One region of the Mesorhizobium sp. WSM4814 genome, then DNA from elsewhere that is predicted to be linked to it. Evidence: predicted binding sites of a transcription regulator. Region 1 holds the regulator's gene; the other holds the start of a gene.
What was found. The regulator LexA, encoded in region 1, represses DNA repair genes until DNA is damaged. The targets are predictions, from matches to a motif close to TGTTCNNNNTGTGTTCNG.
Positions count from the first base shown of each region.

Region 1 (7,791 bases):
ATCCTGCGCAAGATCGAAGCCTACAAGCGCGACGAGATCGCGGCGGCGAAGGCGCGGGTGCCGCTTGCCGAAATCAAGGCGCGGGCAAAGGATACCGACGCACCACGCGGCTTTCTCTCGGCCCTTGAAGCCAAACGCAAATCCGGCAGTTTCGCGCTGATCGCCGAGATCAAGAAGGCGAGCCCGTCCAAGGGCCTGATCCGCGCCGATTTCGATCCGCCGGCGCTGGCCAGGGCCTATGCCAAAGGTGGGGCTGCCTGCCTCTCGGTGCTGACCGATGCGCCGTCTTTCCAAGGGGCGCCTGAATTCCTCACCAATGCGCGCAGCGCCGTGACATTGCCGGCTTTGCGCAAGGATTTTCTATTCGAGCCCTATCAGGTGTTCGAGGCCCGTGCGTGGGGCGCGGACGCCATCCTGATCATCATGGCGAGCGTCGATGACGCCGTGGCCAGGGAACTCGAGACGACGGCGTTCGAGCTCGGCATGGATGCGCTGGTCGAGGTGCATGACGAGGCCGAGACGGAACGCGCGCTGAAACTGTCGTCGCGGCTGATCGGCATCAACAACCGCAATCTGCGGACGTTCGAAACCAGCATCGAGACATCGGAGCGGCTCGCGGCGATGGTGCCGGCCGACCGGCTGCTGGTCAGCGAGAGCGGTATTTTCTCGCACCAGGACTGCCGCAGGCTGGAACGGAGCGACATTGGCACTTTCCTCGTCGGCGAGAGCCTGATGCGGCAACAGGACGTGGCCACTGCGACGCACCTGCTTTTGACGGGCAAGGCGCCCGCCAATGCATCTGCCCGAAAATCGGAATCGATGTTCGGAGAGCATGATGCATAGATGCAAAGCGTCAGAGTGTACTTTGTGCGTCCAAACGGACGCACGTCGCTCCAGGGTGACCTGACGATGTCGGCCGCCCTCACCCATCTTGGCGCGAAAGGCGAAGCCAATATGGTCGATGTCGGCGACAAGGCGGAGACGACCCGCACGGCAATCGCCGAAGGTCTTGTCTCGATGCGGCCCGAAACGCTGAAAATGATTCTCGACGGCGATGCCAAGAAGGGCGACGTGCTGGGCACGGCGCGCATCGCCGGCATCATGGCGGCCAAGAGGACGCATGAACTGATCCCGCTCTGCCATCCGCTGCTGTTGACCAAGGTATCGGTAGACATCGAACCTGACGCGACGGTGCCCGGCCTGAAGGTCACGGCGCTGGCCCGCGTCACCGGCAAGACCGGCGTCGAGATGGAAGCGCTGACCGCCGTCTCGGTCGCCTGCCTGACCATCTATGATATGGCCAAGGCGGTCGATCGCGGCATGGCGATCTCCGGCATCAGGCTGGTGGAAAAAACCGGCGGCAAATCCGGCGACTACAAGGCGGATGCCCAGGGGGCAGGCCAATAATGGCGCTGCTGGCGGTCGCCGAGGCGCTCGAGCACCTGCTTGCGGATGCTGCGCCCTTGCAGGCTGAAAGCGTCGCCCTGATGGATGCCGCCGACCGCGTGCTGGCGGAGCCGCTCATGGCGCTCCGCACCCAGCCGCCATTCAACGCGTCGGCCATGGACGGCTATGCCGTGCGGGCCGACGATGTCGCGTCCGTGCCCGCGAGACTTTCGGTGATCGGCATGGCGCCGGCCGGACGAGGCTTTGCCGGAACAGTCGGCCCGGCGCAGGCCGTGCGCATCTTCACCGGCGCGCCGCTTCCTGCAGGCGCCGACACCATCGTCATCCAGGAGAATGTCCGCGACCTCGGCGGCGGCATGGTCGAAGTGACCGCGCCCACGGTTGAAGGCCGCAACATCCGCCGCCTCGGGCTCGATTTCTCGAAGGGCGACGCGCTGCTGGAGAAAGGCCGCCTGCTTGATCCGGCGGCATTGTCGCTGGCGGCGTCGGCCAACCACCAGCAGGTCCGCGTGGTGAAACGGCCGCTGGTCGCCATCATCGCCACCGGCGACGAATTGCTGCCGCCGGGCAGCGACCTTGGCCCCGACCAGATCATCTCCTCCAATGCGTATGGCGTCGCCGCCGCGGCCCGCTCGGTCGGCGCCAGCGCACTCGATCTCGGCATCGCCCCCGACCGCAAGGAGGCGATCGCCGCGCTGGTGACAAAAGCCGTCGACGCAGGCGCGGACGTCATCGTCACGCTGGGCGGCGCCTCGGTCGGGGACCATGACCTCGTCCATGACGTGCTGACCGGCGAAGGCATGGCGCTTGATTTCTGGAAAATCGCCATGCGGCCCGGCAAGCCACTGATGTTCGGGCGGCTGGGCGCCATCCGCTGCATCGGCCTGCCCGGCAATCCGGTGGCCAGCCTGGTCTGCACGCAGCTCTTTCTGAAGCCGCTGCTGGCGCGGCTCGGCGGCCGCGCCTTCCGCCAGGACATGCGTCAGGCGCGGCTCGGCGCCGCCATGCCGGCCAACGATCTCAGGCAGGACTATGTACGCGCGGTGGTGAAGGAAGAAGCCGGCACGCTTGAGGCAACGCCGTTCAGTATCCAGGATTCCTCGATGCTCAGAATGCTGGCCGACGCCAACGGACTGGTCGTGCGCGAGCCATTCGCTCCCGCAGCCGCAGCGGGCGCCGCCTGCAGCGTGCTGATGCTACGCTGAACAAAACGTCAACACATTCATTAAACTTTAAATGGTTGCGGAACACAACTGGAACAGATAGTGTTTGTTCTGGGTTTGTTTTTCTGATTCTGTTGGGGGTCGCGATGCTGACACGCAAACAACATGAACTGCTGATGTTCATTCACGAACGACTGAAGGAAAGCGGCATTCCGCCCTCGTTCGACGAGATGAAGGAAGCGCTCGACCTCGCCTCCAAATCGGGGATCCACCGGCTGATCACGGCGCTGGAGGAACGCGGTTTCATTCGCCGCCTGCCCAACCGCGCCCGCGCGCTGGAGGTGCTGCGGCTGCCCGATTCGATCGCGCCGGGCCTCAATGCGGCGCGCAAATTCTCGCCGAGCGTCATTCAAGGCAGCCTTGGCCAGGGCGGGCTTGGACAGGGCGGCCTCGGACGGCAGATCAAGCCGGCGCCTTCGCGCATGCGTGCCGCCGGCAATGACGACGACGTCGTTGCCACCGTCTCCATACCGGTGATGGGCCGCATCGCTGCCGGTGTGCCGATCGACGCCATCCAGCACCAGACGCATTCGATCTCGGTGCCACCGGACATGATCACCGGCGGCACGCACTACGCGCTGGAGGTCAAGGGTGATTCGATGATCGAGGCCGGCATCTTCGACGGCGACACGGTCATCATCCGCAACGCCGACACCGCGCAGCCTGGCGAGATCATTGTCGCTCTGGTCGACGAGGAGGAAGCGACGCTGAAACGATTCCGCCGCAAAGGTGCCTCGATCGCACTGGAAGCCGCCAATCCGGCCTACGAGACGCGCATCTTCGGGCCGGACCGGGTCAAGGTGCAGGGCAAGCTCGTCGGACTGATCCGGCGTTACTGAAGGGCAGGCTTCTGGGGTTTCTCGGCCCTGCGGTATGGCGGCAGGCCCCTCGCCTCGCGCGAAAATCGCCGCTGCTCATGCCAGGGCCTGTATGGCTGTCTGACGGCAAAACGGATTTCTGCGCGCGTCGTCGCCGATAGCGGATCGAAGAAGACGGCGGCACTGCCCATGCGAGCGAGCTGCCGTTTGGTGACGACGAGAACCAGCGGGTTGCGGCAGGGTTTGTAATAGGCTGTGGCGTCGTCGATGACGATCAAATCCGCAAAGGCACAGGCCGGCCGCGCGGTTTTGCGGTTGTCGGCGAGCGCAATGAGCGCGCCGGACGGATGCCGGGCCAAGCACAGGCCGGCAGTGCAGGTGAAAGGCGCTCCCGGCGGCAGGTCGGCCGGGTCGGCGATGTCGAACTGCACATCTCCTTTTTCGAATGTCTCCGGCTCGACGATCGTTGTTGAAACCAGCGCATGTTTCCAGTTGTCGGTGGTGAATTCGTTCGAACGCATCCGGTTGACGGCAAGTTCGCCGCCGCCGATCGGCAGCGCCACCAGGTGCGCATCCTCCGAGATCAGCACGTCGGGGGTGCGCGTCTCGGAAATCGTCAGCAGGCCGGCGAGCGCAAAGGGAAGTGCGGCAAGCCGCAGCCACGTCGTCGCCATCGTGGCGATGACCAGGGCGACCGTCACCAGCAGAACCGATTGCAACGAAATCAGTCCGACTGCATCGATCGGCGAACGCTCCGAGATCCATCCCGAAATTGCGATCATCGCCGTCAGGCCCTTGCCCATCATGTAGAGGAAGGGGCCGTCGAGGCCGAAAGGCATTGACAGGGCGCTGAGGACGGCCAGGAACATGACGATCGTGACGATCGGCATGACGGCCAGATTGGCGAACAGGCTGAGCGGCGAGACGCGCTGGAAGTGCCAGATGGCGAAGAGCGCGGTGGCGCTGCCGGCAATGATGGAGGTCATTGCGATGGTGCCTGCCCCGGCGACGACCTTGCGCGTGACGAAAGCGGCCGGTGACCGTCGCTGTCGCGGCGCCTTGGCCTTGTCGGCACGATAGTCGGACCAACCGGCATAGGCGCCCACGAGAGCCGCAGTCGCGGCGAACGACATCTGGAAGCTTGCGCCGACCACCTCGTGCGGCGACACGACGATAACGGCGATGGCCGAAATCGCCAGGTTGCGCATGGTGAGTGCCGCCCGGTCGAACAGCACGGCGACAAGCATTACCGCCAGCATGATGAAGCTGCGTTCAGCCGCGACCACGATACCGGAAAAGATCAGATAGGCAGCGATGGAGACGAGTGCGGCAGCAGCCGCATATTTCTTGACCGGCCGGCGCGACGAAAAGTCGGGAAACAGCGCAAAGGCGCCGCGCAGCAATCCCATGACGGTGCCGGCGACAAGCGCCATGTGCAGGCCGGAAATGGAGATGATGTGGTAGATGCCGGTGCGCCGCATCGATTCGTTTATCTCTTCGGGGATGCCGGCACGCACGCCGACGATCAACGCAGCGGCAATCTCCCCCTCGGCACCACCGATGCTGTCCCTGATATGGTCGGCGATGGTTTCGCGCGCCTTCTCGATCGACGAAGAAAGGCGTGCGGATAACGGTGCATCTTCGGAGACGACGATCTTTGGACTGCCGAGGAAAAAGCCACTGGCACCGATACCGGCGAAATAGCTGTCGAAGGAGAAGTCAAAGCTGTCCGGTCTGACCGGGCCAGTTGGAGGCAGAAGCCTCACATAGCCGGTTGCCACCGAGCCTGCGGTCATCTCAGCGGGAATCTTGCGTGCCGACACCCTGACACGTTCGGGTGCATAACGCAGTGTCGGCCGGGCGGTCGACATCACGTCGATGGTCAGCCTGATCCGGCCGTTCGCCATCTGGTCGAGCCTGACCACACGGCCGGTCAGCCGGGTCTGGATTTCCGAACCGAGCATCTTCGTTCCGGCGCGCCAGGTTTCAACCTTGGCGGCGAGCACACCAAGCGCGCACAGCAACGCTGCCATGAAGCACAGATGCGTTTTGCGGCGTGAGCGCGTGACGGCCGCACACAATGCCGTGAGGACCACGACGGCGACGGGCTGGGCAAAGTCCGGTTCGACGGCAAGCGAAAAATAGACGATCACCCCGCATGCCAGAAAAACCGGCACCAGCAGGAAGGCGACGCCGCGGTCGAGTTCCAGGCCGGCTGCCGAGGCCACGCTGTTGCGGACACCGGATGGTGAAAGATGGCTGAGCTGTCGGCGAAAACGAATGACAGGGCCGGGTGCTGGAGCCGGTATCGGCGCCGAGCGATCCGGCGAAAGAGGCTGGATGCCCGGCGGCGACGCAGGCAGCGAAACGGGTAGCGGCTCAGCGTGAGGAACGTCGGCGAACAGCGATCGTTCGCTGACGCTTGCGTTCGCGCCCTCGCTCTCGTCCACGCCGCGGCCTGGTCCAGCCATAGGGTTCGCCCCTTGCGCCCTTGACCTCCTATGCTACATGAACGCGCAACGCGCGAAAGTCCGCGCAGCCACATCCGTTTCCTGCGCTTGCCCCGAGAGTTCCATGTCCGACAAGGTCGTCACCCGTTTTGCCCCTTCGCCCACCGGATTCCTGCATATTGGCGGGGCGCGCACGGCGCTGTTCAACTGGCTGTATGCGAAACACACCGGCGGCAGGATGCTGCTGCGCATCGAGGACACCGATCGCGAGCGTTCGACCGATGCGGCAACCGCTGCCATCCTCGATGGGCTCTCCTGGCTCGGCCTCACCTGGGACGGCGAGCCGGTATCGCAGTTCGAGCGCGCGCCGCGCCACCGCGCGGTCGCCGAGGAGCTGGTGCGCCTCGGCAAAGCCTATTACTGCTATGCGGCGCCCGCTGAGTTGGAGGCAATGCGCGAGAGTGCGCGGGCCAAGGGCTTGCCTCCCCGCTATGACGGCCGCTGGCGCGACCGCGACCCGTCAGAGGCGCCGGTTGGCGCCAGGGGCGCGATCCGCATCAAGGCGCCGGCCGAAGGCGAGACGGTGGTGCATGACCGCGTGCAGGGCGAAGTCCGCTTCCCCAACAAGGACCTCGACGATTTCATCATCCTACGCTCGGACGGCAACCCGACCTATATGCATGCCGTCGTCGTCGACGACCACGACATGGGCATCACCCACATCATCCGCGGCGACGACCATCTGACCAATGCCGCCCGCCAGATGGTGATCTATCGAGCCTTGGGCTGGGAGGTGCCGTCAATGGCGCATATCCCGCTGATCCATGGCGCCGACGGCGCCAAGCTGTCGAAGCGGCACGGCGCCCTCGGCGTCGAAGCCTATCGCGCCATGGGCTATCTGCCCGAGGCACTGCTCAACTACCTGGCGCGGCTCGGCTGGAGCCACGGCGACGACGAGGTCATGTCGATCGCCGACATGATTGCGTGGTTCGACATCGGCGATGTCAACAAGGGGGCCGCCCGCTTCGACTTCGCCAAGCTCGAGGCGCTGAACGGCGTGCATATGCGGCGCATGAACGACGCCGAATTGCTCGATATCTTCATCAACACCTTGCCCTATCTCGAAGGCGGCCCGGCGATCGCAGCGCGCCTCGACGACACACGCAAGGCGCAGTTGCTGGCCGCCCTGCCCGGCTTGAAGGAGCGCGCCAAGACGCTGGTCGAGCTGGTTGACGGTGCCGCCTTCCTGTTTGCCGAGCGGCCGCTGCCGATCGACGAGAAGGCGGCGGCGCTGCTCGGCGGTGAGGCGCGCGAGATCCTGCGGGGCGCCCATGCGGCGCTGAAGGCGATTTCAGGGGATTGGACGGCCGCAGCGGCCGAAGCGGCGATCCGCCAATATGCGCTCGCCGGCGGCCATAAGCTTGGCGCTGTGGCCCAACCTCTGCGCGCGGCGCTCACCGGCAAGAGCACCTCGCCCGGCGTGTTCGACGTGCTTGCCGTGCTTGGCCGCGAGGAAAGCCTGGCGCGCGTCGCGGATCAAATCGATTAGCAAAACTGGCCCAAGAAGATTGGCATTGAAAGGTGGGTTTCGCAGTGCAACATTAGGTCTTGGCCCAATTTGGCACGCAATCCAATTGCGGGCGCAAACGCGCGAACTCCGATACTTTCGACGTGTTGCGTTGCAGAAATTTTGCCTTTGCCGACATGAGAAAACAAAAAGGAGTTTGCAATGTCCGAAGCTGCGACAAAAATGGAATTTGGCGGCAAAACCCACGCGTCGACCGCGAAACTTGAATTCGGCGGCAAAACCCACGAACTCAAGGTGCGAAGCGGCTCGGTCGGACCTGACGTCATCGATATCGGCGCGCTTTACAGCACCACCGGGGCCTTCAC
Region 1 covers NZ_JBVVQT010000029.1:1,238-9,028, reverse strand. Annotated here, with positions in the region: gene trpC (indole-3-glycerol phosphate synthase TrpC) at 1-843, shown strand, start outside; gene moaC (cyclic pyranopterin monophosphate synthase MoaC) at 910-1,407, shown strand; gene AC0L2V_RS28645 (molybdopterin molybdotransferase MoeA) at 1,407-2,612, shown strand; gene lexA (transcriptional repressor LexA) at 2,717-3,469, shown strand; gene AC0L2V_RS28635 (ComEC/Rec2 family competence protein) at 3,463-5,919, opposite strand; gene gltX (glutamate--tRNA ligase) at 6,023-7,447, shown strand; gene gltA (citrate synthase) at 7,628-7,791, shown strand, end outside.

Region 2 (7,791 bases), on a different contig from region 1:
GAGCTTCGTCGATCTGCAGCACATATTCACCAGCCAAGTGGAGCACGCCCCCGAAGGCTCGCCAGGCCCAGCGACCTCCTCCGCAACCAAAGCCGCTGGGCCGCCCCGCTCCGCCAGTCCGGCTAGAGCTTCCCTTTGAACCGATCTCCATTCATGGGGCTGGGCAGCACCATCACAGGCGAACGAATCCTATAAGCGGCAGATGATCGGAGGCGACCCGCGAAAGCGGCGTGTCATGGGCTTCGACGGATGAGATCATTCCGTGTCGGTTTGCCATGATCCGGTCGAGCGACAGCAGCGGCAGACTCGATGGAAAGGTGGGGACCGCCGGTGGCGCGGGACCGAAAGTCGTGTGCAGCGTATTCAGCGCGGAACGGTTTCCGAGTCGCCATTCGTTCAAATCGCCGAGCAGCAGTGTTGGTTTTTCGTCCGGTCTGTTCATGATTTCGAGCACGACACGGGCCTGTTCGGAGCGCGATCGGCGCAGCAAGCCGAGATGGGCTGCGATAATGCGCAGAGTTCGTTTCTCGTCCAGATCGATTTCGGCAACCAGGGCTCCGCGCGGCTCCAGCCCCGGGAGCTTTATCTGATGGACATTGCGAACGATGCCCCGTTTGAAAAGCAGAACGTTGCCGTGCCAGCCGTGTCCTTTGCCGTTTCCGGACACCGGCACCGGCACCAGGCCTGTTTCCAATTCGAGACGCAGCAGATCCAGAAGGCCGGCACGATCTCCAAAGCGATTGTCCGCTTCCTGCAACGCAATGACATCCGGGCCGATTTCCCGGATGACGCGACCGATTCGTTCGGGATCGAACTTTCTGTCGACGCCCACGCATTTGTGAACATTGTAAGATGCGACCAGAGTCCCCGCAGGGCGTGTCCCTTCGGACGGCGCAGCCTTCGCCTTCTGCTTCTTTCTGTCGCGAATGGATTTGAGCACACTTGCAGGAAAGCTCTGTCCAGTTCTTTGCATGAGTCTGCTGCTCGTCCTCACTACCTTCAAGACTTAGCTTTGTCTCACTCAAACAGGATCTGCAATCGCTGCTTCCTGCCCTGACGAGATGCGGCGCTCGAAAGGAGCGATGGCTGCGTCGCCCGAATTGCCTCGGGCAGAACGAGAAAGCCTCTAAAGGTAGGGCGATCCCAGCCACAACACTCGGTCGAACAGGCGGACGATGAATGGCCGGGCTCTCAAGGTTTCGATCGTTACAGACGTGGCGGAGGCGATTGCCGATCCGATCCGCGCTTCAATCTCCGCAGCAAAGCCTGCATCAAGAACCTCTACATCAATCTCAAAATTCAGCCGCAGGGACCGGGCGTCAAGATTGGAGGATCCTATAAAAGCCCAAACTCCATCGACCGACAGCAGCTTCGAATGATCGAACGAGCCCTGCGTGCGCCATACGCGGCAATAGTGCTTCAGGACCTGATCGAATTGCGCCGTCATCGCCCGGTCAACAAGGAAAAGATTGTTCATCGCCGGTACCACGATGTCGATCTCGACGCCTCGCCTGGCTGCGGTCGTCAGCGCGCTGATCAGTTCCCGATCCGGCAGGAAATAGGGCGACATGATGCGGATCGATTTGCGGGCGACGGAAAATGCCCCGATCAGCAAGTTGTGGTTCGTTTCGATGCTGGCATCCGGCCCGGATGCAACCGCCCGCGCCAGCATCGGTTGACCGGGAGCCGCGGGAAGCGCGGCCACTTGCCAGGTGTCGCCTTTCAGGAACTCGCCGCTCACGAAGCGCCAATCTTCGGCGGCAACCGAAAAAAGGTCGGCAACGACCGGCCCGGTGACCTGAAAATGCGTGTCCCTCGCGCTGGAGGAGCCGGCGAACTCGGCTGAGAATCCCTTTCGGATGTTCATCCCTCCGGTGAACGCAATCGTGCCGTCGACGACCAGGATCTTCCGGTGCGTTCTGAGGTTGGCGTAGGGAAGACGCAGGCCCATGACAATGTTGCCGTTGAAGAGGTCTGCCGGGATTCCCGCCTCTCGCAGGCGCCCAAGAATGCTGGGGACGGAGTAACGCGCCCCGACGGCATCGATCAGCACGCGAACGCTGACACCCCGCTGGACGGCTCGCGCGAGAGATTCCACGAAAAGCCGCCCGACATCGTCATTGTCGAAGATGTAGGTCTCGAGCAGGACAGTGCGTTGAGCGCCGTCAATCGCTCGGCACATTGCGGCATAGGCCTCGTCACCTGTCTCCAATATCGCAATCGCGTTTCCCGAGGTCAGGGCACGCCGGGCCACCCTGTCGCCCAATGTCTTCAGGCCGGTGAAGCGTTGGCCGTACCGCTCGGCAATCAGTTCCTCGGCGGCAAAGTTGCGCTCATGTTTTGCGGAAGCCGCCTCGCTGGAAAGGGGCCGCATGGCGCTGATCGTGGCACGACGGATGCGGTTTATGCCGGCAACGGCGTAGATGATCGCGCCGAGGAATGGCGACAGGAACATCACGCCGACCCAACCCGTGGCGGCGCGGACGTCTTCCTTCGTCATTATGGCGTGGACGATGCCGATGGCCGCCATCACCACCGAAATGATCGCGAGGACCTGGGGCCAATGAGTCAATAAGGTCTGCAACATCGCCAGGACTATCCAGCGAGCGGTTGCAGAACGCAATGCAACTCATCCCCGGGGTCAGACCACGGTAACAAACTGGACAGAGCCGCTGTCGGGTTCGATGGAACGGCCCCGTCGCCGGAGGCCAACAGCCACGAGCGGGCACTACAGGCCTAACTTCTCCCGGAGTGCATCGATGCGTTTAGAGGCTTCCGCCTTGCTGAGGCCGTCAGCATAGGCGTCAGGGTCGTCGGCCTGTTCGGCCAAAGTTTTCAAATAGGAGGCTTGTGCGGGGGTCATGGGATCATCTCCGCTGATCCAATCTTCCGGGTCCTTTTCGACATTTGCCGGTGCCTCGATTTTTGGGTTGTGCCGGTCACCCATGATCAATCTCCCTTGATGATCACCACAATGAGAATGATCATGATTTGTTCCGCCAGATTGGTATGCGCGTCGCGTCCGCCCGCGTAGGCCTCAAATCGGTGAGGACGCCCGTGAGCAGCGATCAGGGCATTGGAGCCGTGCCTGGCTCATAAACGACCCCCAACTCGGGAGTCGGCTTCTTCAAATTTTTTGGCCTTCAGCCATGTGCTCGACAGTCCGCTCCTGTAGCGGCTGTCGGCGCGCTTCGAGATAATTCCATTGAGCCCGATCTTCTCGACGGTGCGGAAGAGCGCCAGCGCGCTGCCCTCGAAATGCTCACTGTATTGGATCTTGCCGAGGCCAGGCTCAATCAGTTGCCACAGCGCCTGCTTGCGCTGCAGCAGCGGCAAGGAGCCTAGATCGTGGCCGTCGAGATGGAGGATATCGAACGCGACGAACACCAGCCGGCTCGGCTCGTTCCAGATCGCCGCTTCCAGCGCAGGGCAATCGAAAGCGCTCTGCTCGCCGGGAACAATGACTTCGCCGTCGAGAATGGCAGTCCGGCATGGCAGATCGACGGCTAGTGCGATGGGCCAGTATTTCGTGGTCCAGTCGCGGCCGTTCTTGTTGTAAAGACGCACACCGCCATTATCGATGATGATCTGGGTTCGATAGCCGTCGAGATTGGCCTCGTGGACCCAGCCCTCACCTTCAGGCGGCCGCTCGACCCGAGTCGGGATCTGCGGCGGAAGAAACTCCAGCCGGCCGCCAACGACCTTGGCACGCTTACTCAATGACGCCACCTTTGACCGCGCAGCGGCGGCTATCGGCACAGGCAGCACGACATCTCCCCAACATGATGCCTGCCACCTGTGCCGAGCCCCCGCCAAGCCGCCGAGCCCCCGCCAAGCATTGCAAGCATCTACGCACGAAGCCGATCTGTCGTTAGCTTTGCATCCTAATACTTATCCCGGCGTACATATCTTGCCCGGCGCGGCGCTCTTGCACCGTTCCCGACCGGCTAATTGCTGTCCGGGATCGCCGCCAGCCTACGCAGCCCTTTGCTGGTGAGATAATCCGGGCTAGAGCGGTTCGTCATTTCAAGGAACCGCAGAACCGCTCTATCTCTTTGTTTCTTGACTTGGCAAACATACGACTCGCGGTCTCAACAAGTGTCTTATGCTGCGTAGTTGCAATGTATGCTCCGCTGTGATGCGCGGCGACATCGATGAACAGTTGGTCGATAAATCGGGAATTGGCTATAATTGATGGCGCGGTGGACGCGACACGAAAATATTCTGGTCCATGAGCTTCCCGATCCTGTACTCAGCTTCCGAGCGCTTTGAGCCAATGTTCAAAGGAAGAGGCCTCCTCGTGTCCGGCATGCGAAACAGAGTGGGCGGGGCGCGGTAACACCACGGAGCTTCGGACTTCGCGGGGGCTGTAGCCGAATTCCTTGCTAAAAGCTCGGCTGAAATTAGCCGCTGAACTAAACCCGACGGCTTCGGCAATATTAACAATGCGCCGGCTGTCCGCCGGATTGCTAAGCGCAACATGGGCTGCCAGAAGTCGGCGACTTTGTATGTAGTGGAGAACACCACCGCTCGGTTCGAACAACTGATAAAGACGAGAGCGCGAGACGCCGAGCGCCCGGCACATTGAATCCGGCGTCAGATGAGCCGCATCCAGATTGTTGTGGACGTATCGACGGGCTCGCTCCATCAGCGCGACACTCACCAATTGTTCGGTGGCCGCGGCATGTTCCGCCGGGGGCGAGAGGCAGGCAATGATCATGCTGCGTGTTGCGTGCACGATGCGGGGCAGATCGTCAACCGTGAGACTGCGCAGTCTTGCTTCGATGTTCTTGAGGTAGTCGAGCAAAAGGTTGGCAAAGTTGCCGGACAGAATTGAATTATTCTTTGCGTCCAGGGTTGCCGCCGCATCGGCGAACAAATCACGCGGCAAATAGAGAAAGAGACTTTGGGATTCCGTTGCCCTCCCCCGAAACGGGTAGCCAAGCGATCTAATCTCCAATTTGCCCGGCTGGTTTTCCGCTACGCGGCGATCGACCTCCGTCCACGACCGGCCAGTATGCGGCAAAGCGATATACCAGTGATCGATCGAGCTGGACCGAAGCTTCGCAGCAGAACGCATATAACTATGTGCCGGTGCGCGCTGTTGAACGATCAGCATGCCGCCGAGGTTCCAAGCCGTGTGGTCGGCGGGAAAGCCATCGTCGAGCGATTTGTCATCCGGCAACTTGATCTCGACAAGCGGAGCCATATGCGCCTGCCAAGCGACGAATTGATCTTCTGGCGCCAGTTCGAGCGTCGAAAAGGGCAAAGGTTCGAGCGCCGGCGCAAGTGACGGGGCAGCCTCATTGTAAGGCTGAGCTTCGCGCGGCCAACGACGTCGATCGCGCTCAAGCGCCTGCCTCGCAAGCGCCTTGTCCTGCCTCTTAGCGTCCATCGCGTAGTGCCGTATCCGATTCCGGTATGCCCATCGCCACCGCAATCATGTGGTGTATCACAGCCATCTGGCAAGACCAGCTGAACGCGAGTCCACAGAGGGCTATCACACTGGGTTACAGCAAGAAATGCATTCCGAGATAAGTTTCTGGATGCGACGATAACGACACTCTTCAACGTGGTGCGTATAGAGTCTGGCACGGTGAAAGCGTAGTTGAGGAGGCAACGAAATGAACGCAAACCTCAAAACAGAAGCTCGTCGCAAGATAATTCTTGATGGATATTTTAATAACGAACCTTTGAAAGATATTGCAGCCAAGGTCGGATGCTCACTGGCGAGTTTGAAAGTCACCGCCAGTAGACTCGGTTGCACACGAACTCCGAAAGAGGCGGCGGAATTTCGGCGAGGATTTCATGTCCCAGAACAAAAATTGCGGGATTACCGCCAACTTATGATTGCTGGACAGTATAGATCTCGCGAGTGCGCCCTGATTTGGGACTATTGAAAGACCAATTATCGGTCAGCGAGTAAACTTATTCCAATCACGCCTCAGCGGTTCATCGACAAAAAAAGTCCGCCTCAATCACTGGCAACAGGCCCTGAAAGGTTCGCACAGATGCTGCGTCGGCGTTTCAATCGCACCTGCCTCAGCCCTCATGATCTGGCTATTTGCGAACGCGTGTTCGATCAGGTTTGCGCAGATGAACACATGGACTCTTCAAGCCGGGATGCCGAGGCCTTAGCGGTGGCGATTGTCGCAATCTTCCGAAACATTACTACCAAGGAGCGCGAACTGCTGGATGAATTGAGGTCTCTTCGTCTCTCAAAGGGCGCAGAGAAGGCGCACTAGCTTGGCGGCTTTCCCTGACGAATTGTTCGCGTTAGCACAGCCGGATTCGCATCTGCATTGCCCCATTGAGTCCCGCCAGAGTGTAGCCACAGCGCTTGCGAAGGAGATGGAAATGGGTTTAGCCCAAGACTTGTCTGATGTTGCGCTCACATTCGATTGTCCGAATTGCTCGCATCCGGCGGTAAGGAAGGGCTCTGCGCTAAGAACGATCGCGCACTTCAGATGCGACGGGTGCAACGCCAAGGTACGGATCACCTATCCGCAGAAGCTAGCGATCTTCGAAAAGTACAGGCTATTAGCCGCCCAAGGGGCATTGCGATAAGACGATCCGGAAACGCGTCGCCAATGGCGGTGACGCGGACCAGCTGCAAAAGGTCGATGCCCTAGTGGGTCTCGCTAAAGAAATGGCCCACCGGCAACTGGCCGGGTTAGAAAGCCCGGCAGATAAAGCGTGGTCGTGGTTGTGGTCGTGGAGGTCTCGCCCGAAGTTCCGCTCGTCGTCTGGGCAAAGGAAAGGCCGGCGGAAAGCGCCAACACGGCCGAGGTCAAAACGATTCGTTTCGTATTCCTTTCTCCTGTCTTAAGCGCACGACGCGCTCACAAACCAGCATGCGGACAGAAGGAATGTTCCACTGATGGGGCTCACCCTCGGAATCGTTCCGCGTGCCAGTGGATCTTGCCGTCAGGCCGGCGTGATCGTGAGATCCTCGCTTACTCGAACATGATCCGAGAGGTTCCTCTTTCTGCGATCGACATTCTCCGAGCTTCTTGGATCCGCTCGGCCTGTTGTTTGGTATAGGGACCCATCGGCCGGGTCTTTTCATGGCCGCGGCGAACCCGACAGTACCAGTGGCCGCTGTCAGAGAAGATCTCAACCGAGGTCGGTGCATCGTTGGCCGCCGCCTTGGCGACCTCGCTGATGAATTTCACGACCTTTGAATGGTGCCGGGCGGGTGCAACCGTGCGCAAACCACTGGTGACGCTAAGTTCCTGCTGCACTGGGGACATGGTCGAACTCCTGTCGGTCATTTGCTTGCGCTCCCTCCCACCGGCGCTGCGCAGCATTCAGCGCAGAGCTGGGTGGATAATCTCGAAGCCTATTGCTCTGACTAGCTATCTAGCAAACGAAATTGATTGACATTTAAACGCAATTTTTATGCTATATGTTTTATGGACATTGAACTCGCCCGGACTTTCATCGAGATCGTTTCGACAGGGAGTTTCATTCGGGCATCGGAGCGCTTGAATGTCGCCCAGACGACCGTAAGCGCACGGATTCGCAACCTCGAGCAGCAATTGGGCCGCGCGCTTTTTGTTCGCCACAAAGGCGGAGCTTCTCTCACCCCGGCCGGTGAGCAATTTCTGCGCCACGCGCCGATGTTCGTCCAACTATGGCAACGCACCCTTCACCAGGTTGCCGTGCCCCCGGGACGTCGAGCTGTTCTGACGGTCGGCAGCGAAGTCAGCCTAGCGCAACCTCTTCTGCTCGATTGGGTCCGATGGATGCGCGGGTCGCTTCAGGATATTGCACTTCGAGTACACGTCG
Region 2 covers NZ_JBVVQT010000002.1:566,984-574,774, forward strand. Annotated here, with positions in the region: gene AC0L2V_RS06075 (endonuclease/exonuclease/phosphatase family protein) at 173-973, opposite strand; gene AC0L2V_RS06080 (phospholipase D-like domain-containing protein) at 1,127-2,587, opposite strand; gene AC0L2V_RS06085 (DUF3072 domain-containing protein) at 2,729-2,947, opposite strand; gene AC0L2V_RS06090 (ATP-dependent DNA ligase) at 3,094-3,768, opposite strand; gene AC0L2V_RS06095 (helix-turn-helix domain-containing protein) at 4,253-5,395, opposite strand; gene AC0L2V_RS06100 (hypothetical protein) at 5,625-5,900, shown strand; gene AC0L2V_RS06105 (hypothetical protein) at 6,957-7,274, opposite strand; gene AC0L2V_RS06110 (LysR family transcriptional regulator) at 7,416-7,791, shown strand, end outside.
Region 2: a site for LexA is predicted at 2,982-2,999, ahead of AC0L2V_RS06085 (DUF3072 domain-containing protein). Genes of this name have one in related genera too.